DNA from 2 places in the Streptomyces sp. DSM 118878 genome. Region 2 is predicted to be linked to the other one. Evidence: predicted binding sites of a transcription regulator. Region 2 holds the regulator's gene; the other holds the start of a gene.
The links. Region 2 encodes HrcA, which represses chaperone genes, less so after heat shock. Its sites were predicted from a motif close to TTNGCACTCNGNNNNNCNGAGTGCNAA; they were not measured.
Positions count from the first base shown of each region.

Region 1 (14,753 bases), 1.8 Mb from region 2:
CCCGGTTCGAGAAACGCCCGAGGGCGGCACCCCTTCGTGAGAAGGAGTGCCGCCCTCGGTTCGCGTCAGCGATGAACCGCTGATCAACCAGAGGTCGATCAGAAGTCCATGTCACCGCCCGGCATGCCGCCGCCGGCCGGGGCAGCGCCCGCCTTCTCCGGCTTGTCGGCGATGACGGCCTCGGTGGTGAGGAACAGCGCGGCGATGGACGCGGCGTTCTGCAGGGCAGAGCGCGTGACCTTCGCCGGGTCGAGGATGCCCTCGGCGATCATGTCGACGTACTCACCGGTCGCGGCGTTCAGGCCGTGGCCGATGGGAAGGTTGCGCACCTTCTCGACGATGACGCCACCCTCAAGGCCGGCGTTGACCGCGATCTGCTTCAGCGGGGCCTCAAGGGCCAGCTTCACAGCGGCGGCACCGGTGGCCTCGTCGCCCTCGAGCTCAAGCTTCTCGAAGACAGCGGCGGCCTGGATGAGGGCCACGCCACCACCGGCGACGATGCCCTCTTCGACGGCGGCCTTCGCGTTGCGAACGGCGTCCTCGATGCGGTGCTTGCGCTCCTTGAGCTCGACCTCGGTCGCGGCACCGGCCTTGATGACCGCAACACCGCCGGCGAGCTTCGCCAGGCGCTCCTGAAGCTTCTCGCGGTCGTAGTCGCTGTCCGAGTTCTCGATCTCGGCACGGATCTGGTTGACGCGACCCTGGACCTGGTCGCTCTCACCGGAGCCGTCGACGATCGTGGTCTCGTCCTTGGTGATGACGACCTTGCGGGCACGGCCGAGCAGGTCGAGACCGGCGTTCTCCAGCTTGAGGCCGACCTCCTCGGAGATGACGGTGCCACCGGTGAGGATGGCGATGTCGCCGAGCATGGCCTTGCGGCGGTCACCGAAGCCCGGAGCCTTGACGGCGACGGACTTGAACGTGCCACGGATCTTGTTGACGACCAGGGTCGACAGGGCCTCGCCCTCGACGTCCTCGGCGATGATCAGCAGCGGCTTGCCGGACTGCATGACCTTCTCGAGGAGCGGAAGGAGGTCCTTCACGTTCGAGATCTTCGAGTTGACGATCAGGATGTACGGGTCGTCGAGCGACGCCTCCATACGCTCCATGTCGGTGGCGAAGTACGCCGAGATGTAGCCCTTGTCGAAGCGCATGCCCTCGGTGAGCTCAAGCTCAAGCCCGAAGGTCTGCGACTCCTCGACGGTGATGACGCCTTCCTTGCCGACCTTGTCCATCGCCTCGGCGATGAGCTCGCCGATCTGGGTGTCGGCGGCGGAGATGGAGGCCGTCGAAGCGATCTGCTCCTTGGTCTCGACATCCTTGGCCTGCTCGAGGAGAGCGCCCGAGACGGCCTCGACGGCCTTCTCGATGCCGCGCTTCAGAGCCATCGGGTTGGCACCGGCGGCCACGTTGCGCAGACCCTCGCGCACCAGGGCCTGGGCCAGGACGGTCGCGGTCGTCGTGCCGTCACCGGCGACGTCGTCCGTCTTCTTCGCGACCTCCTTGACCAGCTCGGCGCCGATCTTCTCGTACGGGTCCTCGAGCTCGATCTCCTTGGCGATGGAAACACCATCGTTGGTGATCGTGGGGGCGCCCCACTTCTTCTCGAGGACGACGTTGCGACCCTTGGGGCCCAGGGTCACCTTGACGGCGTCGGCGAGCTGGTTCATGCCGCGCTCGAGGCCGCGCCGTGCCTCCTCGTCGAACGCGATGATCTTGGCCATGTGAAGTGGTCCTCCCGGACGGGGTGGAAAAGCAAGCAAACGGACCGTGCTGGCGCCCGCGACGGACGGCCTGCGTGCCGCGTGGTTCCTTGCCCCACCCGGCCTGCGGACCTCACCGACCCGATCCAAGTTCTGTCACTCTCACTGGGAGAGTGCTAAGCCAATGATTAGCACTCGACCCCTGCGAGTGCAAGCGCCTCTCACGGTCTCGGGCAGACTCCGGACGCACATGAGGGGCCCGTACCCCCATCGGGATACGAGCCCCTCACGATGCTTGCGTCGGTGGCCGTTCGCGCCGAGCTAGACGGCGAGCTTGACCATGTCCGCCTGCGGACCCTTCTGGCCCTGCGAGATCTCGAACTCGACTCGCTGACCTTCTTCCAGGGTGCGGTAGCCGTCCATCTGGATCGCGCTGTAGTGGACGAAAACATCCGCACCACCGTCGACCGCGATGAAGCCGTACCCCTTCTCCGCGTTGAACCACTTGACGGTGCCCTGAGCCATGCCGAACTCCCCTATTTCTGGCCCTTGCACAGGACCGCACTTCGCGGACCCGGGTCAGACCTCACTCCCCAATTGATTGGGGGTGTGCGCCGGAACGCGTCGACCGCCGCTGAATGTATCTGCCCAACTGCCCTCTGCAACAGGTCAATCGGACGAGAATTCTGGGCATGACGGAACGGTGATTTACGGAGAGTCCCCCGGAATCCAGGGCAATTCGGGCCGGGCAAATGCCGCAGAAGGCCCATATAGGCAGCGCGCATTGGCTGCTTCTTGTCGGCTCCAGGCCGACTTCGTCTATGCACTCGGCACCGACGGCGAAGCGCGTTCCCCAACTGTACCGCGCTCAACCATGCTGAATTGCCCCCTCCGTTTCTCTCCCGGAGGGGGCAATTCAGCTCATGCGGGCTGCTCGGACAGAAGATCAGCCACCGGCGACGGCGGGAATGATCGAGATACCGGCGCCGTCCGGAGTGGCCGTTTCCAGACCCTGCTCGAAACGGACGTCGTCGTCGTTCACGTACACGTTGACGAAGCGGCGCAGCTTGCCCTGGTCGTCCAGGACGCGCGCGGCGATGCCGGCGTGGTTCTTCTCCAGGTCGGCGATGACCTCACCGAGGTTGCCCCCCTCGGCGGCGACCTCGGCCTTTCCGCCGGTGTAGGTGCGGAGAATGGTGGGGATACGGACGTTCACGCTCATGGGATTCACCTCAGGGGTACGGGCCCCGTCAGGGGCGCGGGGAACTGCGCGAGGACGGACCAGGACGGACCGGGACGGACCACGGCCCACGGCCCGCGGCCGACAGCGGACCACGGGCCCTACGGTGGCTATTCGGCCAGACCCGCGGCGCGGAACGCCTCAAGGCTCGGCGGGATCGTCGCGGTCGCCTGAGACGTCTCGGCGACGGCGTCAAGCGTCTTGAGCCCGTCCCCCGTGTTCAGCACGACCGTGGTGAGGGCCGGGTCGATGAGCCCCGCCTCGACGAGCTTCTTGGTGACGCCCACCGTCACCCCGCCGGCGGTCTCCGCGAAGATCCCCTCCGTCCGGGCGAGGATCTTGATCGCCTCGACGACCTGCTCGTCGTTCACGTCCTCCACCGCGCCGCCCGTGCGACGCGCGATGTCCAGGACGTAAGGACCGTCGGCGGGGTTGCCGATGGCCAGCGACTTGGCGATGGTGTTCGGCTTCTGGGGGCGCACGACGTCGTGCCCGGCCTTGAACGCGGCCGACACCGGCGAACAGCCCTCGGCCTGGGCGCCGAAGATCTTGTACGGCTTGTCCGCCACGAGGCCGAGCGCGATCAGCTCCTTGAGCCCCTTGTCGATCTTCGTGAGCTGCGATCCGGAGGCGATCGGGATGACGAGCTGGTCGGGCAGAACCCAGCCGAGCTGCTCGCAGATCTCGTACGCGAGGGTCTTGGAGCCCTCGCCGTAGTAGGGCCGCAGGTTGACGTTGACGAAGCCCCAGCCCTCGCCCAGCGGGTCGCCGATGAGCTCGGAGCAGAAGCGGTTCACGTCGTCGTAGTTGCCCTCGATGCCGACGAGCTCGCCGCCGTAGACCGCGGCCATGACGACCTTGCCCTGCTCCAGGTCGTGCGGGATGAACACGCAGGAACGGAAGCCGGCGCGGGCCGCGGCGGCACCGACGGCGCCCGCGAGGTTGCCGGTGGAGGAGCAGGAGAGCGTGGTGAAGCCGAAGGCGCGCGCGGCTTCGAGGGCCTGCGCGACGACGCGGTCCTTGAAGGAGTGCGTCGGGTTGCCGGAGTCGTCCTTGACGAACAGCTTGCCCGGCTCGACGCCGAGCTCACGGGCGAGGTTGTCGGCCTTGACGAGCTTGGTCCAGCCCGGGTTCAGGTTCGGCTTGTCGGCCACGTCGGCGGGGACGGGCAGCAGCGGGGCGTAGCGCCAGATGTTGGCGGGGCCCGCCTCGATCCGGGCGCGCAGTGACTCCGGGTCACCGAGAGGCAGGTCGTACGCGACCTCAAGAGGGCCGAAACACTCGACGCAGGCGAAAATGGGGCCGAGGGGGAATGTGGTGCCGCACTCACGGCACACGAGGCCGGAGGCCGGTCCGAGGTCGACGGTGGGGGTCGTTTCGGTGGCGACAGTCTGAACAGCCATGGAGGCGAGGCCCTTTCTCCTCATCTTCCTCGCGACGCATCTCGCCGCGAGACGGAATTGGCACCTTCCCCGCCGTGACCTCGCGGTCGGCGGAATGGTTGCCGGGGCTTCAACGGGCCGTTTCCCTCTGCCCCTCTGGATGAGCGGTTTTCGATTATGGGTTTCAGTTGTTGGTCGGAACGCGGCGGTGACCCCGACATGCGATGGCCACCGGCGTTGTTCAAGACTGTAACCGAAGCCCCGGACCCTTGAGATAGTCGTCCGAACGGCGAGATGGATCACATAGGGGAGGACGCAGACCGTGCTGGAAGAGGCCGAGCGCTGGCTGAGCAGGCGTTCCTGGTCGGTCGCCGACCGTCCGGCGGACCGGCTGGCCGCGGCCAAACGCGCGTCCGGCGCGACGGTGAGCGTCGTCCTGCCCGCCCTCGACGAGGAGCGGACGGTCGGCGCGATCGTCGCCGAGATCCGCCGCGAGCTGATGGAGCGGGTGCCGCTGGTCGACGAGCTCGTGGTGATCGACTCCGGCTCGTCCGACCGCACCGCCGAGGTCGCGCGGAAAGCGGGCGCCAGGGTCGTCCACCGGGACGCGATACTGCCGCGCCTGCCGGCCGTGCCGGGCAAGGGCGAGGTGCTGTGGCGCTCACTCCTGGTCACCGACGGCGACATCGTGGCGTTCGTCGACGCCGACCTGAAGGAGTTCTCCGCCGACTTCGTGACGGGGACGGTGGGCCCGCTGCTGACCGAGCCCGACGTGCACTTCGTGAAGGCGATGTACGACCGCCCCCTCGGCGCCGAGACCGGCCAGGGCGGCCGGGTCACCGAGCTGATGGCGCGCCCGCTCCTGAACATGCACTGGCCGCTGCTCGCCGGGTTCGTCCAGCCGCTCGGCGGCGAGTACGCGGCCCGCCGGTCCCTCCTCGAACGGCTGCCCTTCCCCGTCGGATACGGGGTGGAGCTCGGGCTGCTCGTCGACGCGCTGCACACCGTCGGGCTCGACGCGCTCGCGCAGGTCGACGTGGGGGTGCGCAGGCACCGGCACCAGGACGGGCAGGCGCTCGGACGGATGGCGGCGGCCATCTACCGCACGGCGCAGCTGCGGCTCGCGCGCGGACACCTCGTACGCCCGGAGCTGACGCAGTTCGAGCGGGGCGAGCACGGGTTCGTGCCGCGTACGTACGCGGTGGACACGGAGGAACGGCCTCCGATGACCGGTATCTCCGAGTACGCGCACCGGCGTGTGGCGTAAGGGCTTGTCCGTGGTGTCTGGCGGAGTCCGCTCGGCATACGTTTGAGCGTTTCCGGTACGGGCTACGTTCTGCCACATGGTTCCAGAGCTCCGTTCGTCGACAGCAGCGCAGGTACTCGTCGCGTCCAACCGCGGCCCCGTCTCGTACTCCGTGGGAGAGGACGGGGAGCTCACCGCCAAACGCGGCGGCGGCGGACTCGTCTCCGGACTGAGCGCCATCGGTGACGAGGCGGACGCCCTGTGGGTGTGCGCGGCGCTCGGCGAGGGCGACCGGGAGGCCGTGCGGCGCGGCGTCTCGGAGCCGGGGGTGCGGATGCTCGACATCGACGCGGGCGCCGGCGAGGGCGTGCACGCGGCGGCCTACAACGGCATCGCCAACTCGGTCCTGTGGTTCGTCCACCACATGCTCTACCAGACGCCGCTCGAACCGTCCTTCGGCCCGGAGTTCCGCGCCCAGTGGAAGGCGTACGAGACGTACAACCGCGCGTTCGCCGAGGCGCTCGCCGCGGAGGCGGCGCCCGGGGCGGCGGTCCTCGTGCAGGACTACCACCTCACGCTCGTCCCCGGCATGCTCCGCGAGCTCCGCGAGGACCTGCGGATCGGGCACTTCTCGCACACCCCGTGGGCGCCCGCCGACTACTTCCGGATGCTCCCCGACGACGTGGCGGAGCAGGTGCTCCGGGGCATGCTCGGCGCCGACCGGCTCGGGTTCCTCACCGGGCGGTGGGCCGACGCCTTCACGGAGTGCTGCGTGCGGCTGCTCGGCGGCACGTCGGGCACGCGCATCGGTGTGCACGGCCTCGGCGCCGACGCGGACTTCCTGCGGGAGCGGTCGCGGCGTGACGACGTCGAGGAGCGGATGCGGGCGCTGCGCGAGCAGGTCGGGGAGGGCCGCAGGACGATCGTGCGGGTGGACAGGACCGAGCTGTCCAAGAACATCGTGCGCGGCCTGCGGGCCTACCGGCAGTTGCTCCGGGATCGCCCCGAATGGCTGGAACGGGTCGTCCATGTCGCCTTCGCCTACCCCTCGCGGCAGGACCTCGCCGTCTACCGCGACTACACCGCGGAGGTCTCACGCGTCGCCGAGGAGATCAACTCCGAGTTCGGCACGGAGGGGTGGACGCCCGTCGTCCTGCACGTCAAGGACGACTTCGCGCGGTCGCTCGCGGCGTACCGCCTCGCCGACGTGGCGCTGGTCAACCCCATCCGTGACGGGATGAACCTCGTGGCCAAGGAGGTGCCGGTCGTCTCCGACGAGGGGTGCGCGCTGGTGCTCTCGCGGGAGGCCGGGGCGTACGAGGAGCTGTCCGAGGACGTGCTCGGGGTGAACCCCTACGACATCTCGGCCACGGCGGCGGCGCTGCACGCGGCGCTGAGCATGGCCCCCGAGGAGCGCGCGGAGCGCACCAAGCGCCTCGCGGCGGCGGCCACGGCCCTGCCGCCGGCGCAGTGGTTCCTCGACCAGCTGCACGCCTTGACCGGCGAGGGGGCCTAGCCGCCGCCTCCCCGCGGCGAGCGTCAGGGCAGGTTCGCCGCGATCGCGGACAGCAGTTCCACCACGCCCGCCGGGCCGTCCACCACCAGGTCCGCGCGGTCCGCGAGCTCCGTGACCTCCGCGCTGCCGCTGCACACCAGGAGGCCCGCGACGCCGTCCGAGCGGAGCTTCTCCACCGCTCCGAAGGCCGGCAGGTCGCCCAGGTCGTCGCCCGCGTAGAGGACCGACTCGGCGCCCACCTCGCGGAGGTACTCCGCCAGGGCCACGCCCTTGTCCATGCCGGGCGGGCGCAGCTCCAGGACCATGCGGCCGGGCTCGACGATCAGACCGTGGCGTGCCGCGAGCTCCGCCAGCGGCTCGCGCAGGGCGTCGAAGGCCGCCTGCGGGTCCTCCGCGCGGCGGGTGTGGACGGCGACCGCGCGGCCCTTCTCCTCCGTCCAGGTGCCGCGCCAGGCCCCGATCGCGTCGAGGAAGCCGGGCAGCTCGGCCCGGACCGCGGCGACGCCGGGGTGCTCCTCCGCGGCCTGCACGGTGCCGGTGACGGCGTCCCAGCGCTCGGCGCCGTAGTGCCCGAGCACCACCAGGCGTTCGAGGCCCGCCGCGCCCGCGAAGCCGCCGTAGCGCACCGCGACGCCCGCCGGGCGTCCGGTGACCACGGCGACGGACCGCAGGCGCGGGGCGAGCGCGGCGAGCGCCGGCACCGCGTCGGGGTGGGCGCGGGCCTGCTCGGGGTCGGGCACGATCGCGGCGAGCGTGCCGTCGAAGTCGAGGGCCACGACGGCCCGTTCCGGCCTCGCCAGAATCGCGGCGAGGCCGTCACGGCCGGCGGGCGTGACGGGCTCGGGCAGTCCAGGACGTCCCGGCTCGGCGGGCTGCGCGTACGTAGGGTCACCCATGGGCCCGACCCTAACGGGATCAGCGCTCCTCGCGCCGTGACTCCCGCACCCGGCGCAGCCGATTGACCGTAATCGGGTCGTGCGCGAGGGCCCGCGGATCGTCCAGGAGGGCGTTCAGGAGCTGGTAGTAGCGCACCGGCACCATGCCGAGCTCCTCGCGCACCGCACGTTCCTTCGCGCCAGGACCCGGCCAGTCGCGCCGCTCCAGGGCGAGCACGGCACGGTCCCTGTCCGAGAGCTCCTGTTCGGTCATGCCCGACACGCTATTCCGCGTTCTCCGCCGCCGCCGCCGTGTTCTGGATACGGCCGAGCACCGAAGCCGGGTTGCCGTTCCTCTCGACGGTCTTGCCGATGTCCTTCTTGATGTCGGCGGAGACCTGCGCCCAGGACGTCTTGCCCACCGGGTAGAGCTGCGAGGTCGGCAGCTCCTTGAGGAACTGGCCGAGCTCGCTGTCGCCACGCTCCGCGGCCATCGTGTCGGACGCCGAGGTCGTCACGGGCAGGATGTCGTACTCGTTGGAGAAGTCGAGCACGTTCTTCTTGCTGTACACGTAGTCGAGGAACTTGCCGGCCTCCTCGCGGTGGCCGTTCTGCTTGAACGCCATCATCCAGTCGGCGACGCCCATCGTGGCCTGCGCCTTGCCGTTGATGCCGGGCGCCGGCACCATGCCGAACTTCACGCCCTTCTTGGCGGCCATCTTCATCAGCGTGGGGTGGCCGTTGAGCATGCCGACCTCGCCGTTCGCGAACGCCGCGAAGGCCTCGGCGCGGTTCAGCTTCCCGGGCGCCTTCGGGCCGGTCAGGCCCTTGCCGACGAGCTCGTCCCGCAGCCAGGCGAACGTCTTGGTGTTCTGGGCGGAGTCGATGCTGTAGGAGCTGACGTTGTCGGTGTAGCCGCCGCCGCCGCTGAGCATCCACATCAGCGTCTCGGCGGGCGCCTCCTCGGGGCCGAGGGGCAGCGCGTACGGGATCTTCACGCCGCGCGACTTGAGGACCTTCGCGTCGGCCTGAAGCTCGCCCCAGGTCTCCGGCGGGGTGAGGTTCGCGTCCTTGAAGATCTTGGTGTTGTAGAACAACAGGCGCGTGGAGGAGGCGAACGGCATGCCGTACTGGGTGCGCTTGACCTCACCGGCGCGGGCGAGCGGGGTCAGGAAGTCGGCCTGGGTCGCGATGGAGAGGACCTCGTCGGCCTCGTACAGCTTGCCCTGGTCCGCGTAGTCGGCGTAGGCGCCGATCTGGGCGAGGTCGGGGGCCTCGTCCTTGGCGACCATCTCCTTGACCTCGCGGTCCACGTCGTTCCAGGAGTGGACGGTCACCTCGACCTTGATGCCGGGGTTCTTGGCCTCGAACCCCTTGATGACCTTGTCCCAGTACTTCTTCGAACTGTTCGCCGCGGAGTCGCCGTAGTCCGCCGCCACCAGCTTCAGGGTGACGTCGCCGGAGTCGCCCGGACCGCCGCAGCCGGCGAGCACGCCCGCCATGCCCAGTACGGCCACCGCCGCGGTCAGTCCTGTCACGCGCCGCTGCACAGCTGTCCCACCCTCATTGCTTCCACGCACGTGGGGCTTGCCACCCCATAGCTCTTGAACTGCGAGTTTCTCCCGCGTCCGGACACAAGGTCTACACCACCCGAGTATCACTTCTGCAACGGCGGCCACAAGGGCCCGGCGGGCGGCCCTGCGTTGCCGCGCGCGCCTCGCGGCTGCTATGCACGTCACGTTCGTGCAGAGCCGTACTCACGAGGAGCCTTGGCGCATGTCGCGTACCGCAGCAGAAATAGCCACACAGCCCGCCTGCTGGCAGCGGGCGGTGGAGGCGGCCGCCTCCTTCGAGAGCCTGCCGAAGCCGGGTGAGCGGGTCGCCGTCACCGGGTGCGGGACCTCGTGGTTCATGGCCATCGCGTACGCGGCGCTGCGGGAGGCCGCGGGGCAGGGCGAGACCGATGCCTTCGCCTCCTCGGAGTTCCCGGCCGGGCGGACGTACGACCGGGTGGTCGCGATCACCCGGTCCGGCACGACGACGGAGGTCCTGGAGCTCCTGGGGCGGCTCAAGGGCGCGGTGCCGACGGTCGCGCTGACCGCCGACCCGAAGACGCCGGTCATGGACGCGGCGGACGCGGTGGCCGTCCTGGACTGGGCGGACGAGGAGTCGGTCGTGCAGACCCGCTTCGCGACGACCGCGCTGGCGTTCCTGCGGGCCGGGCTCGGGGACGTCCCGGGCGTGAAATCGGTGGCCGAAGCCGCCGTCGACGCCGAACTCGCGGTCTCGGAGCCGCTGCCCGCCTCCGTGGTCGGGGCGGAGCAGTGGACGTTCCTCGGGCGCGGCTGGACGTACGGGCTCGCTCTGGAGGCGGCGCTGAAGATGCGGGAGGCGGCGGGTGCCTGGACGGAGTCCTACCCGGCCATGGAGTACCGGCACGGGCCGATCTCCATCACCGGGCCCGGCCGGGTGACCTGGATGTTCGGCGCGCTGCCGGAGGGTCTCGCGGGGGATGTCGCCCGGGTCGGCGGCGATCTCGTCGCCCGCCAGGAGGCGGACCCGCTGGCCGACCTGATCCGCGCGCAGCGGCTCGCGGTCGCCCTCGCGGAGGCGCGCGGCCTCGACCCGGACCGCCCCCGCAATCTCACGCGGAGCGTGATCCTCGACTGATATGGGCGGGCGGGGGCGCCTCGGGGATTCAAGGCCGCCGCTTCGCGGCGGACCTCTCCCCCCACCCGCCCATTACCCCGGAGCGGACCCCCGCCGTAGGAGCGGAACGGCGGGGCCTTCCAAGGGCCGCCGAGGATCCGAGAAAGCGATTACCGCGAGTGGACTAGACCTTTCATGGGGTGACGCGCGAGACTGGGGGGCGTGAGACACGTCATCGCCCTCGATGTGGGCGGCACCGGAATGAAGGCCGCCCTGGTAGGGGCGGACGGCACCCTGCTGTACGAGGCGCGCCGTCCGACGGGCCGCGAGCGCGGGGCCGAGGCCGTCGTGGAGACCATCCTCGGCTTCGCCGAGGATCTGCGCGCCCACGGCATCGCCCACTACGGAGAACCGGCCGCGGCGGCGGGCGTAGCCGTACCCGGCATCGTCGACGCGGACCGCGGCTTCGCCGTGTACGCGGCCAACCTCGGCTGGGCCGACGTCCCCCTGCGGGGCCTCCTCAGCGACCGCCTGGCAGGCGTCCCCGTGGCCCTGGGCCACGACGTCCGCGCAGGCGGCCTCGCCGAGGGCCGCATCGGCGCGGGCCGGACCGCCGAGCGCTTCCTCTTCGTCCCGCTCGGCACGGGCATCGCGGGCGCCATCGGCATCGGCGGCGCCATCGAGCCCGGCGCCCACGGCTCGGCCGGGGAGATCGGCCACATCGTCGTACGCCCCGGCGGCCCGCCCTGCGGCTGCGGCCAGCGCGGCTGCCTGGAGCGCCTGGCGTCCGCGTCCGCGGTCAGCAAGGCCTGGGCCGAGGCCAGCGGCGACCCCGAGGCGGACGCCGCGGACTGCGCCAAGGCCGTGGAGTCCGGCGACCCGCGCGCCCTGGAGGTCTGGCGCACCGCCATCGACGCCCTGGCCGACGGGCTGCTCACCGCCGTCACCCTGCTGGACCCGGACACGCTGATCATCGGTGGCGGTCTCGCCGAAGCGGGGGAAACGTTGTTCACGCCGCTGCGGGCCGCCGTCACGGAACGCGTCGTGCGGTTCCAGACGCTGCCGGACATCGTCCCCGCGGCCCTCGGCGACACCGCGGGCTGCCTGGGCGCGGGCCTCCTCGCCTGGGACCTCCTCGACAACCCGAAGCCCGATCCCACGAATCCCGACCCCGCGGAGGTAACCGCCTGATGGCCGCCAGCAAGGTTCTCACCGGTGCCCGAGTGGTACTGCCGACCGGGACGGTCACCGCCGGCCGCGTCATCGTCGACGGCACGCGCGTCGCGGGCAGCGCCCCCGGGTCCGCCGAGACCGTCGACCTCTCCGGCCACTGGCTGGTCCCCGGCTTCGTGGACATCCACAACCACGGCGGCGGCGGGGCCTCCTTCACCTCCGGCACCGTCGAGGACGTCCTCAAGGGCGTCCACACGCACCGGCTGCACGGCACGACCACGATCGTCGCGTCGACCGTCACCGGTGAGATGGACTTCCTCGCCCAGCGCGCCGGACTGCTCAGCGAACTGGCCGAGCAGGGCGACATCGCCGGCGTCCACTTCGAGGGTCCTTTCATCTCGCCGTGCCGCAAGGGCGCCCACAGCGAGGCGCTCCTGCGCGACCCCGACCCCGCGGACGTCCGCAAGCTGATCGACGCCGCCCGCGGCCACGCCAAGATGCTCACCCTCGCCACCGAGCTGCCGGGCGGCCTCGACTCCGTACGGCTGCTCGCCGAGCACGGCGTCATCGCGGCCGTCGGCCACACGGACGCCACGTACGAGCAGACGGTGGCGGCGATCGACGCCGGTGCCACCGTCGCCACGCACCTCTACAACGCCATGCCGGGCCTCGGCCACCGCGCCCCCGGGCCGATCGCCGCCCTCCTGGAGGACGAGCGGGTCACCGTCGAGCTGATCAACGACGGCACGCATCTGCACCCGGCCGCCCTGGAGCTGGCCTTCCACCGCGCGGGCGCGGACCGCGTCGCCTTCATCACCGACGCGATGGACGCGGCGGGCTTCGGCGACGGCCGGTACATGCTCGGCCCGCTGGAGGTCGAGGTGAGGGACAGCGTGGCGCGGCTCGTCGAGGGCGGCTCCATCGCGGGTTCCACACTGACCCAGGACCGCGCCTTCAAGCGCTCGGTGACCGTCGACGGGCTGTCCGTCGAGGACACCGTCCGCGCCCTCTCCGTCAACCCCGCCAAGCTCCTCGGGATGTACGACACGGTCGGCTCCCTGGAGCCCGGCAAGGACGCCGACCTGGTGGTCCTCGACGCGGAGTTCGACCTCAAGGGCGTCATGCGCAAGGGCGAGTGGGTGGTTGCCCCCCATTAGGTCCGCCTCCCCCGCATGAGGTCCGGCCCCCCGCGCCTCTGGGCCAACCGCCTTCTGTTTGGCATGATCAGAGCCGTAGCGGGGTGCGCCGGCAAGCGCGCTCCCCAGGGCACGGGGACGACTTCGGGGGTGGTGACGCGGGTGATCCTCACCGTCACGCTCAACACCGCTCTCGACCTCACCTACCGCGTGCCCGCCCTCACCCCGCACGCCTCGCACCGCGTGACCGGCGTGACCGAGCGCCCCGGCGGCAAGGGCCTCAACGTCGCCCGCGTCCTCGCCGCCCTCGGCCACGACGTGACCGTCACCGGCTTCGCGGGCGGCGACACCGGACGCGCCCTGCGCGAGCACCTGGCCGCCGGCGGGCCCCGCGTCACCGACGCGCTCGCGGAGGTCGCGGGGACCACCCGCCGCACCCTCGCCGTGGTCGACGCCGCGAGCGGCGACACCACCCAGTTCAACGAGCCGGGCCCCGCGATCACCCCCGCCGAGTGGACCGCCTTCCTCGGCGCGTACGAGGAGCTGCTCCGCGCCCCCGGGACCCGTGCCGTCGCGCTCTGCGGCAGCCTGCCGCCCGGCGTGCCCGTGGGGGCGTACGCACTTCTCGTACGCGCCGCACGCGCCGCACGCGTGCCGGTCCTGCTCGACACCAGCGGGGAGCCGCTGCGCCGGGGCGTCGCCGCCCGCCCCGACATCGTCAAGCCCAACGCCGACGAGCTGGCCGAGCTGACCGGCTCCCACGAACCCCGGCAGGCCACCCGCGACGCCCGCCGCAGGGGCGCGCACAGCGTGGTCGCCTCCCTGGGCGCCGACGGCGTCCTCGCCGTCACGCCCGAGGGCACCTGGCAGGCCCGGCCCCCGGCCATGGTCCGCGGCAACCCCACGGGAGCGGGCGACTCGGCGGTCGCCGGGCTGCTCTCCGGCCTCGCCGAGGGGCTGCCGTGGCCGGAGCGCCTGGCCCGCGCCGTCGCCCTCTCGGCGGCGACCGTGGCCGCCCCGGTGGCGGGCGAGTACGACGTGCCCACCTACGACGACCTGCTGCCGCGCGTCACGGTGACCGACCGGACCGCGGCGTGAACGGACCCGTGTAACACCGCGCAACGGGGCACCGCGCCCTGGGAACTGGGGAGCACCGTGCCACTGGTCAGCACCGGCGATCTCGTCACGGAGGCCCGCGCCGCGGGTCACGGCGTCGCCGCGTTCAACGTCATCACCCTGGAGCACGCCGAGGCGATCGCCCTCGGCGCGGAGCGCGCCGGGGTCCCCGCGGTCCTCCAGATCTCCGAGAACGCCGTGAAGTTCCACGGCGGCCGCCTGTCGGCCGTCGCGGCGGCGACGGCGGCGGTGGCCCGCACCTCCTCGGCCCGCCTCTCGCTCCACCTCGACCACGTCATGGACGTCGAGCTGCTGCGGGCGGCCCACCCGGAGGGCTTCAGCTCCGTCATGTTCGACGCCTCGAAGCTGCCGTACGAGGAGAACGTGCGGGCCACGGCCGACGCGGTGCGCTGGGGCCACGAGCGGGGCATCTGGATCGAGGCGGAGCTCGGGACGGTGGGCGGCAAGGAGGGCGAGGCCCCGCTGGACGCGCACGCGCCCGGGGTGCGCACCGACCCGGCACAGGCCGCGGCGTACGTGGCGGACACCGGCGTCGACGCGCTCGCGGTGGCGGTCGGCTCCTCGCACGCGATGACGGAGCGCACGGCGGCCCTGGACCACGCCCTGATCGCGTCCCTGGCGGCGGCCGTCCCCGTCCCGCTGGTCCTGCACGGCTCCAGCGGTGTGCCGGACGACGAGATCCGCCGGGCCGTCGCG
Region 1 is NZ_CP193622.1:4,893,157-4,907,909, reverse strand. It holds gene groL (chaperonin GroEL) at 99-1,724, opposite strand; gene ACRAKF_RS21915 (cold-shock protein) at 2,025-2,228, opposite strand; gene ACRAKF_RS21910 (MoaD/ThiS family protein) at 2,650-2,925, opposite strand; gene thrC (threonine synthase) at 3,054-4,346, opposite strand; SAM riboswitch class I at 4,364-4,492, opposite strand; gene ACRAKF_RS21900 (glucosyl-3-phosphoglycerate synthase) at 4,648-5,592, shown strand; gene ACRAKF_RS21895 (alpha,alpha-trehalose-phosphate synthase (UDP-forming)) at 5,669-7,087, shown strand; gene otsB (trehalose-phosphatase) at 7,111-7,983, opposite strand; gene ACRAKF_RS21885 (DUF3263 domain-containing protein) at 8,003-8,236, opposite strand; gene ACRAKF_RS21880 (ABC transporter substrate-binding protein) at 8,247-9,512, opposite strand; gene ACRAKF_RS21875 (SIS domain-containing protein) at 9,739-10,632, shown strand; gene ACRAKF_RS21870 (ROK family protein) at 10,834-11,802, shown strand; gene nagA (N-acetylglucosamine-6-phosphate deacetylase) at 11,802-12,941, shown strand; gene ACRAKF_RS21860 (1-phosphofructokinase family hexose kinase) at 13,083-14,018, shown strand; gene ACRAKF_RS21855 (class II fructose-bisphosphate aldolase) at 14,076-14,753, shown strand, end outside.
Region 1: groL (chaperonin GroEL) is a predicted target of HrcA. The motif match lies at 1,857-1,883, and genes of this name have one in related genera.

Region 2 (14,753 bases):
GGTGCGCCGGGGCGGGAACGCGGTTGGATCCACGCGTCGATCCACGCGCAGGGATAGCACTGTTCTCACTCATAGCGGCCCACTTCGGTGACTCGGTGCTTATGGGCGCGACCAGTCTGTCACTCTGTCGGTGTCGCCTGAGGCGTATTCGCCCGAACTGCTCAGGAGCCGCACCGTGGGGTCCATCTCGCCGCAACGGGAGACCGCGTTCCGTGCCTCCGCCAAGGACCCGGACCATCCCGGGTCGTCGGCGGTGGCGCGGACGTCGCTGCCCGGAAACCCGCTGGCACCGGCGGCCGCGCGAAGATTCGTGCGTGGCGCCCTCGCCGACTGGGCCGAGCTCGGCGTGCCCGCGGCGGCCGGCATCGACGGCAGGCTGGCCGACGACGCGGTGCTCATCGTCAGCGAACTGGCGACCAACGCCGTCGTCCACGCGGGCACCGACGTCGAACTGCTGTGCCGTCTCGAGGAGGCCGAGGCGGGGGAGGAGGGCGAGACCCTCGTCATCGAGGTGTCCGACCACCACCCCGCCCGCGCCGTCCGCGGCGACCAGGGCCCGGTCTCGGCCGGCATCCCCGAGTACGGCCGCGGCCTCCAGCTCGTCGCCAGCCTCGCCGAGTCCTGGGGCATCACCTACCGCAGGGGCACCAAGAGCGTCTGGGCCAGGCTGCCCGTCCACGGCGTCGTGGCCGTCAAGGGAATCGAGGCGTACGCGAACGACCAGGCGCTCCAGCGCGGTCTGCGCGCCGTCGAGATCCTCGCGCCGCTGCCCAAGCGGACCTCGCACGGCGCGGAGTGGGTCAACCGCGGCGCGCTGAGCTTCCTCGCCGAGGCGTCCGACCTCCTCGCGGGGCAGTTCGACGAGGACCTGGTGGCCGCCCTGGCGGGCCAGCTCCTCGTGCCGCGGCTCGCGGACTGGTGCGCGGTCTGGCTCGACGTCGCCTCCGAGGGCCCGGCCCACACCGCTGCCGACGGCTCCGCGACGCGGCTCGCCCGCGTCTGGCACACCAGCGAGAGCCGCATGGAGGAGCTCCGCCGCGTCCTGGAGAAGGACCCGCCCCACCTGGCCGCCGCCGCGGGCTCCGGCGCCCACCCCGTCCACTGGCCGGCCGCCGCCCTGCCGGACGACACCTCCGGTGCCGCGCTCGCGTACCGGCTCACCGCGGGCGGGCGCGCCCTCGGCACGCTGGTGATCGGCCGTGCGGGCCTGGACCGCTTCCCCGACGAGGTCACCGGCCTCGTCGAGGACTTCAGCCGCCGGGTCGCCCTCGCGATCAGCACGGCCCGGCGGTACCAGCGCCAGGCCAACATCAGCCAGGTGCTCCAGCGCGGACTGCTGCCCGACAAGGTCGCGCAGATCCCCGGCGTGGCGAGCGGCGTGGTGTACGAACCGCGGGACAAGGGCGGGCCCGGCGGCGACTTCTACGACCTCTTCCAGGCCGGCGAGGGGCGCTGGTGCTTCGCGCTCGGCGACGTCCAGGGCAAGGGGCCCGAGGCCGCCGTCGTCATCGGCCTGGCCCGCCCCTGGCTGCGGCTGCTCTCCCGCGAGGGGTACGCGGTCGCCGAGGTCCTCGACCGCCTCAACCAGCTCCTCCTCGACGACGCCACCGAGGCGTCCGACGCGGCGGCCGCGGTCGTCGCCGTCGCGGGCGGCCAGGGAGTGCCCGCCGACGGCTCCACCGCGCGCTTCCTCTCCCTGCTCTACGGAGAGCTCGTGCCGTACGAGGGAGGGGTCCGCTGCACCATCGCGTGCGCGGGACACCCGCTGCCGCTGCTGCTCGGCCCCGAGGGGAAGGTGCGGGTGGCGGCGAACCCGCAGATGCTGCTCGGGGTCTTCGACGACGAGACGTACACGAGCGAGTCCTTCGAGCTGCGGACCGGCGACACGCTCCTGTGCGTCACGGACGGCGTGACCGAGCGGCGCTCGGGGCGGCTCCAGTTCGACGACGGCGACGGCCTCGCGCTGGCCCTCGCCGACTGTGCCGGGCTCGACGCGGAGCTCGTGGCGGAGCGGATCCGGCGGCTCGTGCACGAGTTCTCCGACCGGCCGCCGGACGACGATCTGGCGGTGCTGGTGCTCCAGGCGCGGTGAAGGCGCGTAGTGCGGGACAATCGGGTACATGCCTTCCGCACTGCCCGATGGTGAGCCCATGCCCGAGGACGGCGCGCTGCCCGCGTCCGCCCTGGACGGCGCGGCCTCCCGCCCGCTCGGCTTCTACCTGCACGTCCCGTACTGCGCCACGCGCTGCGGCTACTGCGACTTCAACACCTACACCGCGACGGAGCTGCGCGGCTCCGGTGGCGTGCTCGCCTCGCGCGACAACTACGCCGAGACCCTGGTCGACGAGGTACGGCTCGCCCGCAAGGTCCTCGGCGACGACCCGCGGCCCGTGCGGACCGTCTTCGTCGGCGGCGGTACGCCGACGCTCCTCGCCGCGGGCGATCTCGTACGGATGCTGGCCGCCGTACGGGAGGAGTTCGGGCTCGCGGACGACGCGGAGGTCACGACCGAGGCGAACCCGGAGTCGGTGGACGCGGCGTACCTCGCCGAGCTGCGGGCCGGTGGCTTCAACCGCGTCTCCTTCGGCATGCAGAGCGCCAGGCAGCACGTGCTGAAGGTGCTCGACCGCACGCATACGCCCGGGCGGCCCGAGGCGTGCGTGGCCGAGGCGCGGGCGGCCGGGTTCGACCACGTCAACCTCGACCTGATCTACGGCACGCCGGGCGAGTCCGACGCCGACTGGCGGGCCACGCTCGACGCGGCGCTCGGGGCCGGGCCCGACCACATCAGTGCCTACGCGCTGATCGTCGAGGAGGGCACGCAGCTCGCGCGGCGCATCCGCCGCGGGGAGGTGCCGATGACCGACGACGACGCCCACGCGGACCGGTACCTCATCGCCGACGAGGTGCTCGGGGCCGCGGGCTTCGAGTGGTACGAGGTCTCCAACTGGGCGACGACACCGGCGGGCCGGTGCCTGCACAACGAGCTGTACTGGCGGGGGGCCGACTGGTGGGGGGCCGGGCCCGGCGCGCACAGCCACGTCGGGGGCGTGCGGTGGTGGAACGTGAAGCACCCCGGCGCGTACGCGGCGGCTCTGGCGGAGGGACGGTCGCCCGGGGCCGGGCGCGAGGTCCTCTCCGCCGAGGACCGCAGGGTCGAACGCATCCTCCTGGAGCTCCGCCTCCAGGACGGCTGCCCGCTCTCCCTCCTCCGGGAGGCGGGCCTGGCGGCCGCACGGAAGGCCCTCTCCGACGGCCTGCTGGCTCCCGAGCCCTACGCGGCCGGCCGCGCGGTCCTGACCCTGCGGGGACGCTTGCTGGCGGACGCCGTCGTACGGGACCTGGTGGACTAGGGGCATCTGTCGCGGGTGCTAGGGGCCGGGCGCCGTCACGAAGTCGATCAGTTCTTCCACCCGGCCCAGGAGTTCCGGCTCCAGGTCCCGGTAGCTGTGGACCGAGGAGAGGATGCGCTGCCAGGCCGCGCCCGTGTTCGGGGGCCAGCGCAGGGCCTCGCAGACGCCCAGTTTCCAGTCCTGGCCCCTCGGCACCCGCGGCCACGCCTCGATGCCCACCGAGGAGGGCTTCACCGCCTCCCAGACGTCGATGTAGGGGTGGCCGACCACCAGGGCGTGCGCGGTGCCGACCTCCGCCGCGATGCGGGACTCCTTGGAGCCGGGGACCAGGTGGTCCACCAGGACGCCGAGGCGCGCGTCGGGGCCCGGGGAGAACTCCGCGACGATGCGAGGCAGGTCGTCGATGCCCTCCAGGTACTCGACGACGACGCCCTCGACCCGCAGGTCCTCGCCCCACACCCGCTCCACGAGCTCCGCGTCGTGGCGGCCCTCCACGTAGATGCGCCCCGCGCGAGCGACCCTGGCGCGCGCCCGCGGGACGGCCACCGAGCCGGATGCCGTACGGGACGGACGTACCGGAGCGGGCGCCGTCGCGGCCGGGCGGACGAGCGTCACCGGCCGGCCCTCCAGGAGGAAGCCGCTCGGCTCCATCGGGAACACGCGGTGCTTGCCGAAGCGGTCCTCCAGCGTCACCGTCGGCCCCTGCGCCGTCTTCTCGCAGCGGATCACCGCCCCGCAGAACCCGGTGACCGGCTCCTCGACCACGAGACCGGCGTCGGCCGCCACCTCGGGCACGGCCTTCGGCTTCTTCCAGGGGGGCGTGAGGTCGGCGGAGTACTGGCGCATTGTGCCGACGATAGGAAGAGTGGCGGCGGCGGCGCTCACGACACGCCGAAGCGAGCCGCCAGTGTGGCGCGTTGCGCACGGACAAAAGCCGCATCCACCACCGCGCCGTGCCCCGGCACGTACAGCGCGTCCTCCCCGCCGAGTTCGAGGAGGCGGTCCAGCGCCGCGGGCCACCGCCGGGGCACCGCGTCAGGACCCGCCTGCGGGTCGCCCGACTCCTCGACGAGATCGCCGCAGAAGACGACCTCCGGACCGTCGCCGGGGCTCTTCACCAGGACCGCCAGGTCGTGCGCCGTGTGACCGGGGCCGACGTTCGCGAGGAGGACCTCGGCCCCGCCGCCGAGGTCCAGCGTCCACTCCCCGCACACCAGATGCCCCGGTGCGCGCAGGAGATCGGCCGCCTCCGCCGCCGCGTCCGCGCCGAGGCCGTGCCGCACCGCGTCCGCCCGCAGCTCCTCGCGGCCCGCGTCGAGGACCGTGTCGGCGCCTACGGCGGCGTACACCTGTACCCCCGCGAAGGCCGCCGCCCCGAAGACGTGATCGAAATGGGGGTGGGTGAGCGCGAGATGCGTCACTCTGCGCCCGCCGCCCATGAGATCCCGGGCCCGCGTCCGCAGCGCCGCGCCCTCCGCCAGGCTCGACCCCGCCTCGACCATGAGGGCCGCCCCGGCACCGACGACGAGTCCCGCCGTGCAGTCCCAGCCGGGCAGGCGCACCCGTCCCACGCGCGGGGCGAGCCGTTCCCAGCCCGCCGCTTCCCATGCCGGCTCCACGTCCATACGGTGACGCTAACCGCTGGGGAAGGCCTCGGCAGAGTGAGAGGGGTCCGGCCTTGCCGGGCCCGTACCCGACCGCCGTACACTGGCTCTTTGACAGGCTGGCACTCACCCGCGTTGAGTGCCAGGCGGGGATCACGGCGACGGATGACGGCTGGAGGTGTGCGCGATGCTGAGTGAACGCAGGCTCGAGGTGCTGCGCGCCATCGTCCACGACTATGTCGGGACAGAGGAGCCCGTGGGCTCCAAGGCGCTCACCGAGCGGCACAGTCTCGGGGTCTCGCCGGCCACTGTCCGCAACGACATGGCGGCGCTGGAGGAAGAAGGGTTCATCGCCCAGCCCCACACCAGCGCGGGGCGTATCCCGACCGACAAGGGCTACCGCCTTTTCGTCGACAGACTCGCGGGCGTCAAGCCGATGACCGCGCCCGAGCGGCGGGCCATCCAGAACTTCCTCGACGGCGCCGTCGACCTCGACGACGTGGTGGGGCGTACGGTGCGGCTGCTCGCGCAGCTCACGCGGCAGGTGGCCGTCGTGCAGTACCCCTCGCTCACGCGGTCGACGGTGCGGCACGTGGAGTTGCTCTCGCTCGCTCCGGCGCGCTTGATGCTCGTACTGATCACCGACACGGGCCGGGTCGAGCAGCGGATGATCGACTGCCCGGTGCCCTTCGGTGAGACCTCGCTGGCCGACCTGCGGGCACGGTTGAACAGCAAGGTCGCGGGGCGCCGCTTCGCGGACGTGCCGCAGTTGGTGCAGGACCTTCCCGAGGCCTTCGAGGCCGAGGATCGCGGCACCGTCGCGACGGTCCTCTCCACCCTCCTCGAAACGCTCGTCGAGGAGACCGAAGAACGGCTGATGATCGGCGGCACCGCCAATCTCACCCGCTTCGGACATGACTTTCCCCTCACCATCCGGCCCGTTCTCGAAGCCCTTGAGGAGCAGGTCGTGCTCCTCAAGTTGCTTGGTGAGGTGCAGGATTCGGGCATGGCCGTACGGATCGGTCATGAGAACGCCCATGAGGGGCTCAGCTCCACGTCCGTGGTCTCGGTCGGCTACGGTTCGGGCAGCGAGGCAGTCGCGAAACTAGGCGTGGTCGGACCGACCCGCATGGACTATCCGGGAACGATGGGAGCAGTACGCGCAGTGGCACGTTACGTCGGACAGATCCTGGCGGAGTCGTAAGTGGCCACGGACTACTACGCCGTACTCGGCGTGCGCCGCGACGCTTCCCAGGACGAGATCAAGAAGGCCTTCCGGAGGCTGGCGCGTGAGCTTCACCCGGACGTGAATCCGGACCCGAAGACTCAGGAGCGCTTCAAGGAGATCAACGCCGCCTACGAGGTGTTGTCGGACCCGCAGAAGAAGCAGGTCTACGACCTCGGCGGCGACCCGCTGTCCCAGGCGGGCGGCGGCGGAGCAGGTGGCTTCGGAGCCGGTGGCTTCGGCAACTTCTCCGACATCATGGACGCGTTCTTCGGTACGGCGTCGCAGCGTGGCCCGCGGTCGCGCACGCGCCGCGGCCAGGACGCCATGATCCGGCTGGAGATCGACCTCGACGAGGCGGCCTTCGGCACCACCAAGGACATCCAGGTCGACACCGCGGTCGTCTGTACGACCTGTAGCGGTGAGGGCGCCGCGCCGGGGACCTCCGCCCAGACGTGTGACATGTGCCGCGGTCGCGGCGAGGTGTCGCAGGTCACGCGGTCCTTCCTCGGCCAGGTCATGACCTCGCGGCCCTGCCCGCAGTGTCAGGGCTTCGGCACGGTCGTGCCGACGCCGTGCCCCGAGTGCGCGGGCGACGGGCGGATCCGCTCGCGGCGGACGCTGACCGTCAAGATCCCGGCCGGTGTCGACAACGGCACCCGGATCCAGCTCGCGGGCGAGGGCGAGGTCGGGCCCGGCGGCGGTCCCGCCGGTGACCTCTACGTCGAGATCCACGAGCTGCCGCACGCCGTCTTCCAGCGGCGCGGCGACGATCTGCACTGCACGGTGACGATCCCGATGACGGCGGCGTCGCTCGGCACGCAGGTGCCGCTGGAGACGCTCGACGGTCTTGAGGAGATCGACATCCGGCCCGGCACGCAGTCGGGGCAGTCCGTCCCGCTGCACGGGCGCGGCATCACGCATCTGCGGGGCGGCGGCCGTGGCGACCTCATCGTGCACGTCGAGGTCCTCACGCCGACGAAGCTCGACGCCGAGCAGGAGCGGGTGCTGCGGGAGCTGGCGCAACTGCGCGGCGAGGAGCGGCCCACGGGGCAGTTCCAGCCGGGGCAGCAGGGTCTGTTCTCCCGGCTCAAGGACGCGTTCAACGGGCGGTAGCGCCTTCAGCGGTGCGATGGCGGGGCCCCGAGGTGACGACCTCGGGGCCCCGCGGCTTTTCCCTCCTTTGCCGCTTCGCGGCAGGTCTCCCACCGACCCGCCCGTTACCCCGAGGTAAACGGGTGGGTGGGGGGAAGTGGGGGGCCGGGGACGTGGCACGATGCCGTTATGTCCTCCGCACTGACCGATCTCTGCCGCTGTCCGATCGTGCAGGCCCCCATGGCCGGCGGGGCCTCGGGCCCGCAACTGGCCGCGGCCGTGTCCGAGGCCGGAGGGCTCGGGTTCCTCGCCGCCGGGTACAAGACCGCCGACGGGATGTACCAGGAGATCAAGCAGTTGCGGGGGCTGACCGCGCGGCCCTTCGGCGTCAACCTGTTCATGCCGCAGCCCGACAGCGCCGACGCGGCGGCGGTGGAGGTGTACCGCAACCAGCTCGCGGGCGAGGCGACCTGGTACGAGACGCGGCTCGGCGACCCGGAGTGCGGCCTCGACGACGGGTACGACGCCAAGCTCGCGATCCTCCTCGACGACCCGGTACCGGTCGTCTCGTTCACCTTCGGCTGCCCCACCCGCGACGTCCTGGACTCCTTCACGCGCGTCGGCACCCTGACCGTCGTCACCGTCACCACCCCGGAGGAGGCGCAGGCCGCCCAGTGGGCCGGCGCCGACGCCGTGTGCGTGCAGGGCGTGGAGGCGGGCGGCCACCAGGGCACCCACCGCGACCAGCCGGAGACCGACGGCGCCGGACTCGGCCTGCTCACCCTCCTCACGCTGGTCCGCGAGACCGTGCGGCTCCCCGTGATCGCCGCGGGCGGCCTGATGCGCGGCGCGCAGATCGCCGCCGTGCTCGCGGCGGGCGCGGACGCGGCGCAGCTCGGCACGGCCTTCCTCGTCACCCCCGAGTCGGGCGCCCACGCCCTGCACAAGCAGGCCATGACCAACCCGCTGTTCGTACGCACCGAGCTGACCCGGGCGTTCTCCGGGCGGCCCGCGCGCGGCCTCGTCAACCGCTTCCTGCGCGAGCACGGCCCGTACGCCCCCGCCGCCTACCCCCAGGTCCACCACCTGACCAGCGACCTGCGCAAGGCCGCGGCGAAGGCCGGTGACGCGCAGGCCATGGCGCTCTGGGCAGGGCAGGGCCACCGGCTCGCCAGGGAGATGCCCGCCGGGCAGCTCGTGGAGGTCCTCGTGGCCGAACTGGCCGAGGCGAAGGCGTCGTCGGCCGCGAAGGACCAGGGAGGCACCCGGTGACCGCACCCGTATTCGTCGTCGAGCACCTCGACGTGGGCGCCGGCGGGCGCCATGTGCTGGACGGGCCCGAGGGGCGGCACGCGGTCTCCGTGAAGCGGCTGCGCGCCGGTGAGGACGTCGTCCTGACCGACGGCGCCGGACGGTGGGCCCGGTGCGTGGTCGTGGACACCGAGGGCAAGGACCGGCTCGTCGTCCACATGGACCCCGTCGCCGAGGAGCCCGCGGAGTCGCCCCGTATCACCGTCGTCCAGGCGCTGCCCAAGGGCGACCGCGGTGAACTGGCCGTGGAGACCATGACGGAGACCGGCGTCGACGCCGTCGTGCCGTGGGCCGCGTCGCGCTGCATCACGCAGTGGAAGGGCGAGCGCGGCCAGAAGGCGCTCGCCAAGTGGCGGGCCACCGCGCGCGAGGCCGGCAAGCAGTCGCGCAGGACGCGCTTCCCCGAGGTGGCGGACGCGGCGTCGACCAAGCAGGTCGCGGCGCTGCTCGCGGAGGCCGACTTCGCCGCCGTCCTGCACGAGGAGGGCAGCGAGCCGCTGGCCACCGCGGAACTCCCCGACAGCGGCCACATCGTGCTCGTGGTGGGGCCCGAAGGAGGGGTTTCCCCGGCCGAGCTCGCGCTCTTCGCGCAGGCCGGTGCGGCGCCCTACCGGCTCGGGCGCAGCGTGTTGCGCACATCGACCGCGGGGACCGCGGCGAGCGCGCTGCTCCTCGGACGCACGGGCCGCTGGTCCTGACCCGTCGGCCCGGCCTTCGGACGGATGGCCGCAAGCGGTCTACCCCTCCGGCGCGCCGGGTGGCACTCTGCCGCTCATGGGGGCATCGAGGCGGCCGAGCGGCCGCGAAAAGGGGATCCTGCGGCCACGGAAGCGGCGCGCCCCGGTCCTGTACGCCGTCGGGCTCGCCGGCGCCGCCGCGCTCGGCGTCACCGCGTGCGACCCGGCGCACGGCGGCATGACGCCCTCCGTGGTCGCGCTCACCACCGACCGGGAGGGCACCGAGGAGCTGGAGCGGCAGCACCTGGACGTGACCTGGCTGAGCTGCACGGCACGCTACGAGGACAAGGTGACCCCGAAGAGCGGCTCCTCCGCCGAGGGGAACGCGGCCGTCACGGTGGACTGCCAGGGCGAGAGCGACGACCGCGAGGACATCACCCTCAAGGGCAAGGTGCACTCCGTCGTCGACGGAGGCTGCGTCCGCGGCGACCTCACGGCCAAGGTCGACGGGAAGCAGTGGTTCCAGGTAGACGTCCTCGGCAACTGCGACGCGGGCGACGACAACGACAACGACAACAACGACAACAACGACGACGGCGGCGACGGTGACGGCAACGGCTCGAATCCGCCCGTCTCGCACCAGCCGCCCTCCCCGCCCTCCCAGGAGGAGCCGCGGCCCGGCCCCACCACGACCGTCACCGTGACCGTGACACCGCCCGCCCCGACCTGCGACTGCCTGCCGGGCAAGTGATCCAAACCTCTGCCGGACCGCCGCGGGCCTGCCTAGGCTGGACCGTGTGACACAGACTGCGTACCTCCGATACCCGCACCTTCACGGCGAGTTGGTCACCTTCACGGCCGAGGACGACGTCTGGGTCGCCCCCCTCGACGGGGGCCGGGCCTGGCGGGTCAGCGCCGACAACATGCCCGTGAACCACCCCCGTATCTCCCCGGACGGCACGACCGTCGCCTGGACGTCCACCCGCGACGGCGCGCCCGAGGTGCACATCGCGCCCCTCGACGGCGGACCCTCCCAGCGGCTCACGTACTGGGGCAACGCGAAGACCGGCGTGCGCGGCTGGACCCCCGACGGGCGCGTCCTCGCCGTCAGCGCGGCGGGCCAGGCCTCCCTGCGCCGCACCTGGGCACGGGCCGTCCCCCTCGACGGCGGCCCCGCGCAGACCCTGCCGTACGGCCTCGTCGGCGACGTCACGTACGGCCCCGACGGGCAGGTCCTGCTGCTCTCGGCCCCCATGGGGCGCGAGGCCGCCCGGTGGAAGCGGTACCGGGGCGGCACGGCGGGAAAGCTGTGGCTCCGCGCGGCCGTCGCCCCCGAGCCGTCGGATGAGGCCGCCGGACCGTTCGTACGCGTCCACGAGGAGCTCGCGGGGAACATCGAGTACCCGCTCTGGGTGGGGGAGCGGATCGCCTTCCTGAGTGATCACGAGGACGTGGGGGCCGTCTACTCCTCACTGCCCGACGGCACCGGCCTGCGCCGCCACACCCCCGTCGACGGCTTCTACGCCCGGCACGCCGCCACCGACGGCACCCGCGTCGTCCACGCGTCCGCCGGTGAACTCTGGCTCCTGGACGACCTGGACGGCGCCGAGCCGCGCCGCCTCGACATCCGCCTCGGCGGCCAGCGCACCGACCTCCAGCCGCACCGCGTGGCCGCCGCCCGCTGGTTCGGGGCCGCGGCGCCCGACCACACCGGACGCGGCAGCGCCGTCTCCGTGCGCGGCTCCGTGCACTGGGTCACGCACCGCGAAGGCCCCGCCCGCGCCCTCGCCGCCACCCAGGGCGTCCGCGCCCGGCTGCCCCGCACCTTCCGCGTCGCCGGCGAGGAACACGTCGTGTGGGTCACCGACGCCGAGGGCGACGAGGCACTGGAGTTCGCCCCCGCCACCGGACCCGCGCCCGGCGCCACGCCCCGCAGGCTCGCCGCGGGGCAGCTCGGGCGGGTCCTCGGGCTCACCGTGTCGCCGGACGGCAGCCGCGCCGCCGTCGCCTCGCACGACGGCCGGGTGCTGCTCGTGGAGCGGGAGAGCGGCGAGGTCCGCGAGGTCGACCGCGGCGAGGACGGCGAGGCCACCGGCCTGGTCTTCTCGCCCGACTCCGCCTGGCTCGCCTGGTCGCACCCGGGGCCGCCCCCGCTGCGGCAGCTCAGGCTCGCCAACACCGCCGACCTCTCCGTCTGCGACGCGACCCCGCTGCGCTTCCGCGACTACTCGCCCGCCTTCACCCTCGACGGCAAGCACCTCGCGTTCCTCTCCGCGCGCGCCTTCGACCCGGTCTACGACGAGCACGTCTTCGACCTCGCCTTCGTCGGCGGCGCACGGCCGCACCTGATCACGCTCGCCGCGACCACGCCGTCCCCGTTCGGGCCGCAGCGCCACGGCAGGCCCTTCGACGCGCAGGACGGCGGCCCGGAGACCCCCGACAGCGAGGGCGCCCCCGTCACCCGCGTCGACTTCGACGGGCTCGCCGACCGCATCGTGCCCTTCCCCGTGGAGGCCGCCCGGTACTCGACGCTGCGCGCCGCCAAGGACGGGCTGCTCTGGCTGCGCCACCCGGTGCGCGGCGTGCTCGGCGCCTCCCGGGCGCACCCCCTCGACCCCGACCCGCACACCGAGCTGGAGCGGTACGACCTCGCCCAGCGCCGCGTGGAGGAACTCTCCTCCGACGCCGACCACTTCGCGGTCACCGGCGACGGCAAGCGGGTCCTGCTGTGGACCGACGGCAAGCTGAAGGTGGTGCCGAGCGACCGGCGCGCCTCCGGCGACGAGGACAGCGACTCGAACATCACCGTCGACCTCTCCCGCGTCCGGCACACCGTCGACCCGGCCGCCGAGTGGCGGCAGATGTACGACGAGACCGGCCGCCTCATGCGCGACAACTTCTGGCGGGCGGACCTCGGCGGCGTCGACTGGGACGGCGTCCTGGAGCGCTACCGCCCCGTCCTCGCCCGCGTCGCCACCCACGACGACCTCGTCGACCTGCTCTGGGAGGTCCAGGGAGAGCTCGGCACCTCGCACGCGTACGTCGTCTCCGGCGGCGGTGGCGGCGGGTCCACGTTCCGGCAGGGGCTCCTCGGCGCCGACCTCTCGCGCGGCGAGGACGGCCTCTGGCGCGTCGACCGCGTCCTGCCCTCGGAGACCTCCGACCCGGCCGCGCGCTCACCGCTCGCCGCCCCCGGCGTCGCGGTGCGCCCCGGTGACGCGGTGATCGAGGTCAACGGACAGGGCGTCGACCCCGTGACCGGGCCGGGACCGCTGCTCGTCGGCACCGCGGGCAAGCCCGTCGAGCTGACCGTCTCGCCCTCCGGCGGCGGCGACCCGCGGCACGCCGTGGTGGTCCCCGTCGACGACGAGGAGCCGCTGCGCTACCACGCGTGGGTCGCGGACCGGCGGGCCTACGTCCACGAGCGCTCGGGCGGCCGGCTCGGCTACCTCCACGTCCCCGACATGCAGGCGCCCGGCTGGGCGCAGATCCACCGTGACCTGCGCGTCGAGGTCGCCCGCGAGGGCCTGGTGGTGGACGTCCGCGAGAACCGCGGCGGGCACACCTCGCAACTGATCGTGGAGAAGCTGGCGCGCAAGATCATCGGCTGGGACATCCCCCGCGGCGCGCGGGCCTTCAGCTATCCGCAGGACGCGCCGCGCGGCCCCGTCGTCGCCGTGGCCAACGAGTTCTCCGGCTCCGACGGCGACATCGTCAACGCCGCCATCAGAGCGCTCGGCATCGGCCCCGTCGTCGGCACCCGCACCTGGGGCGGCGTCGTCGGCATCGACAGCCGCTACCACCTGGTCGACGGGACGCTCGTGACCCAGCCGAAGTACGCGTTCTGGCTGGAGGGCCAGGACTGGGGCCTGGAGAACCGCGGGGTCGAGCCCGACGTCGAGGTCGTGACCACCCCCGACGACCACGCGGCGGGCCGCGACCCGCAGTTGGACGAGGCCGTGCGGATCGCGCTGGCCGCCCTGGAGGAGAACCCGGCGAAGACGGCACCGCGCGTACCCGGAGCCCCGTGACGGCCGCGCCGCGGGGATAGCATTCCGTACGTAATCGATCATCACGAGCCAGGAGGCCGGGCCATGGCGGGAGAACCGCAAAGCGACTGCCTGTTCTGCAAGATCGTCGCGGGCGACGTGCCGGCGACCGTCGTACGCGAGACGGAGACGACCCTCGCCTTCCGCGACATAAACCCCCAGGCGCCCACGCACGTCCTGGTCATCCCCAAGGTGCACCACGCGGACGCCGCCGCGCTGGCCGCCGCCGAGCCGGGGATCGCCGCCGACGTGCTGCGCGAGGCGGGGGAAGTGGCCGCCGACGAGAAGGCGGAGAGCTACCGCATCATCTTCAACACCGGCTCCGGAGCCGGGCAGACCGTCTTCCACGCGCACGCGCACGTCCTGGGCGGCCGCGGCCTCCAGTGGCCTCCCGGATAGCGGGGCCAACTCTCCTTGTCCGTACGTGAACTGGTCGTGCTCGGCACGGCCAGCCAAGTCCCCACCCGGCACCGCAACCACAACGGCTACGTCCTGCTCTGGGACGGCCAGGGCATCCTCTTCGACCCCGGCGAGGGCACCCAGCGGCAGATGCTGCGCGCCGGGGTCGCCGCGCACGACCTGCACCGCATCTGCGTGACGCACTTCCACGGCGACCACAGCCTGGGCCTCGCCGGGGTGATCCAGCGCATCAACCTCGACCGCGTCCCGCACCCCGTCACCGCCCACTACCCGGCCTCCGGCCAGCACTTCTTCGACCGGCTGCGGTACTCCACCGCGTACCGCGAGACCGTGGAGCTCCGCCAGGAGCCCGTCGCCGCCGACGGGCCCCTGGCCGAGGGGCCCTCGTACACCCTCGACGCGATGAGGCTCTCCCACCCCGTCGAGTCCTACGGCTACCGCCTCACGGAACCCGACGGGCGGCGCATGCTGCCCCGGCTGCTCGCCGAGCGCGGCATCACGGGGCCCGACGTCGGCCGCATCCAGCGGGAGGGCGGCCTCGACGGGGTGACGCTCGACGAGGTCAGCGAGGTGCGGCGCGGACAGCGGTTCGCCTTCGTGATGGACACCCGGCTCTGCGAGGGCGTGCACGCCCTCGCGCAGGGCTGCGACATGCTCGTCATCGAGTCCACCTTCCTCGACGAGGACGAACAGCTCGCCACCGACCACGGGCACCTCACCGCGGGGCAGGCCGCCCGGGTGGCGGTGGAGGCGGGCGTCCGCCACCTCGTCCTCACCCACTTCAGCCAGCGCTACCCCGACCCGGCCGTCTACGGGCGGCAGGCCCGCGCCGCCGGGTTCACGGGCGAACTCACCATCGCCCGGGACCTGACCCGCGTCCCCGTGCCCAAGCGGACCTGAACACCAGCACGACCACCACAGAACTGAGCGAGACCCCACCATGCCGATCCCCAAGGCCGAACTCCACCTTCACATCGAGGGCACCCTCGAACCCGAACTGGCCTTCGCGCTCGCCGCGC
Region 2 is NZ_CP193622.1:3,133,227-3,147,979, reverse strand. It holds gene ACRAKF_RS13860 (SpoIIE family protein phosphatase) at 176-2,092, shown strand; gene hemW (radical SAM family heme chaperone HemW) at 2,121-3,353, shown strand; gene ACRAKF_RS13850 (DUF3097 domain-containing protein) at 3,372-4,199, opposite strand; gene ACRAKF_RS13845 (MBL fold metallo-hydrolase) at 4,235-4,978, opposite strand; gene hrcA (heat-inducible transcriptional repressor HrcA) at 5,145-6,161, shown strand; gene dnaJ (molecular chaperone DnaJ) at 6,162-7,298, shown strand; gene ACRAKF_RS13830 (nitronate monooxygenase) at 7,467-8,549, shown strand; gene ACRAKF_RS13825 (16S rRNA (uracil(1498)-N(3))-methyltransferase) at 8,546-9,286, shown strand; gene ACRAKF_RS13820 (hypothetical protein) at 9,363-10,016, shown strand; gene ACRAKF_RS13815 (S41 family peptidase) at 10,063-13,296, shown strand; gene ACRAKF_RS13810 (histidine triad nucleotide-binding protein) at 13,360-13,713, shown strand; gene ACRAKF_RS13805 (ribonuclease Z) at 13,729-14,634, shown strand; gene ACRAKF_RS13800 (adenosine deaminase) at 14,675-14,753, shown strand, end outside.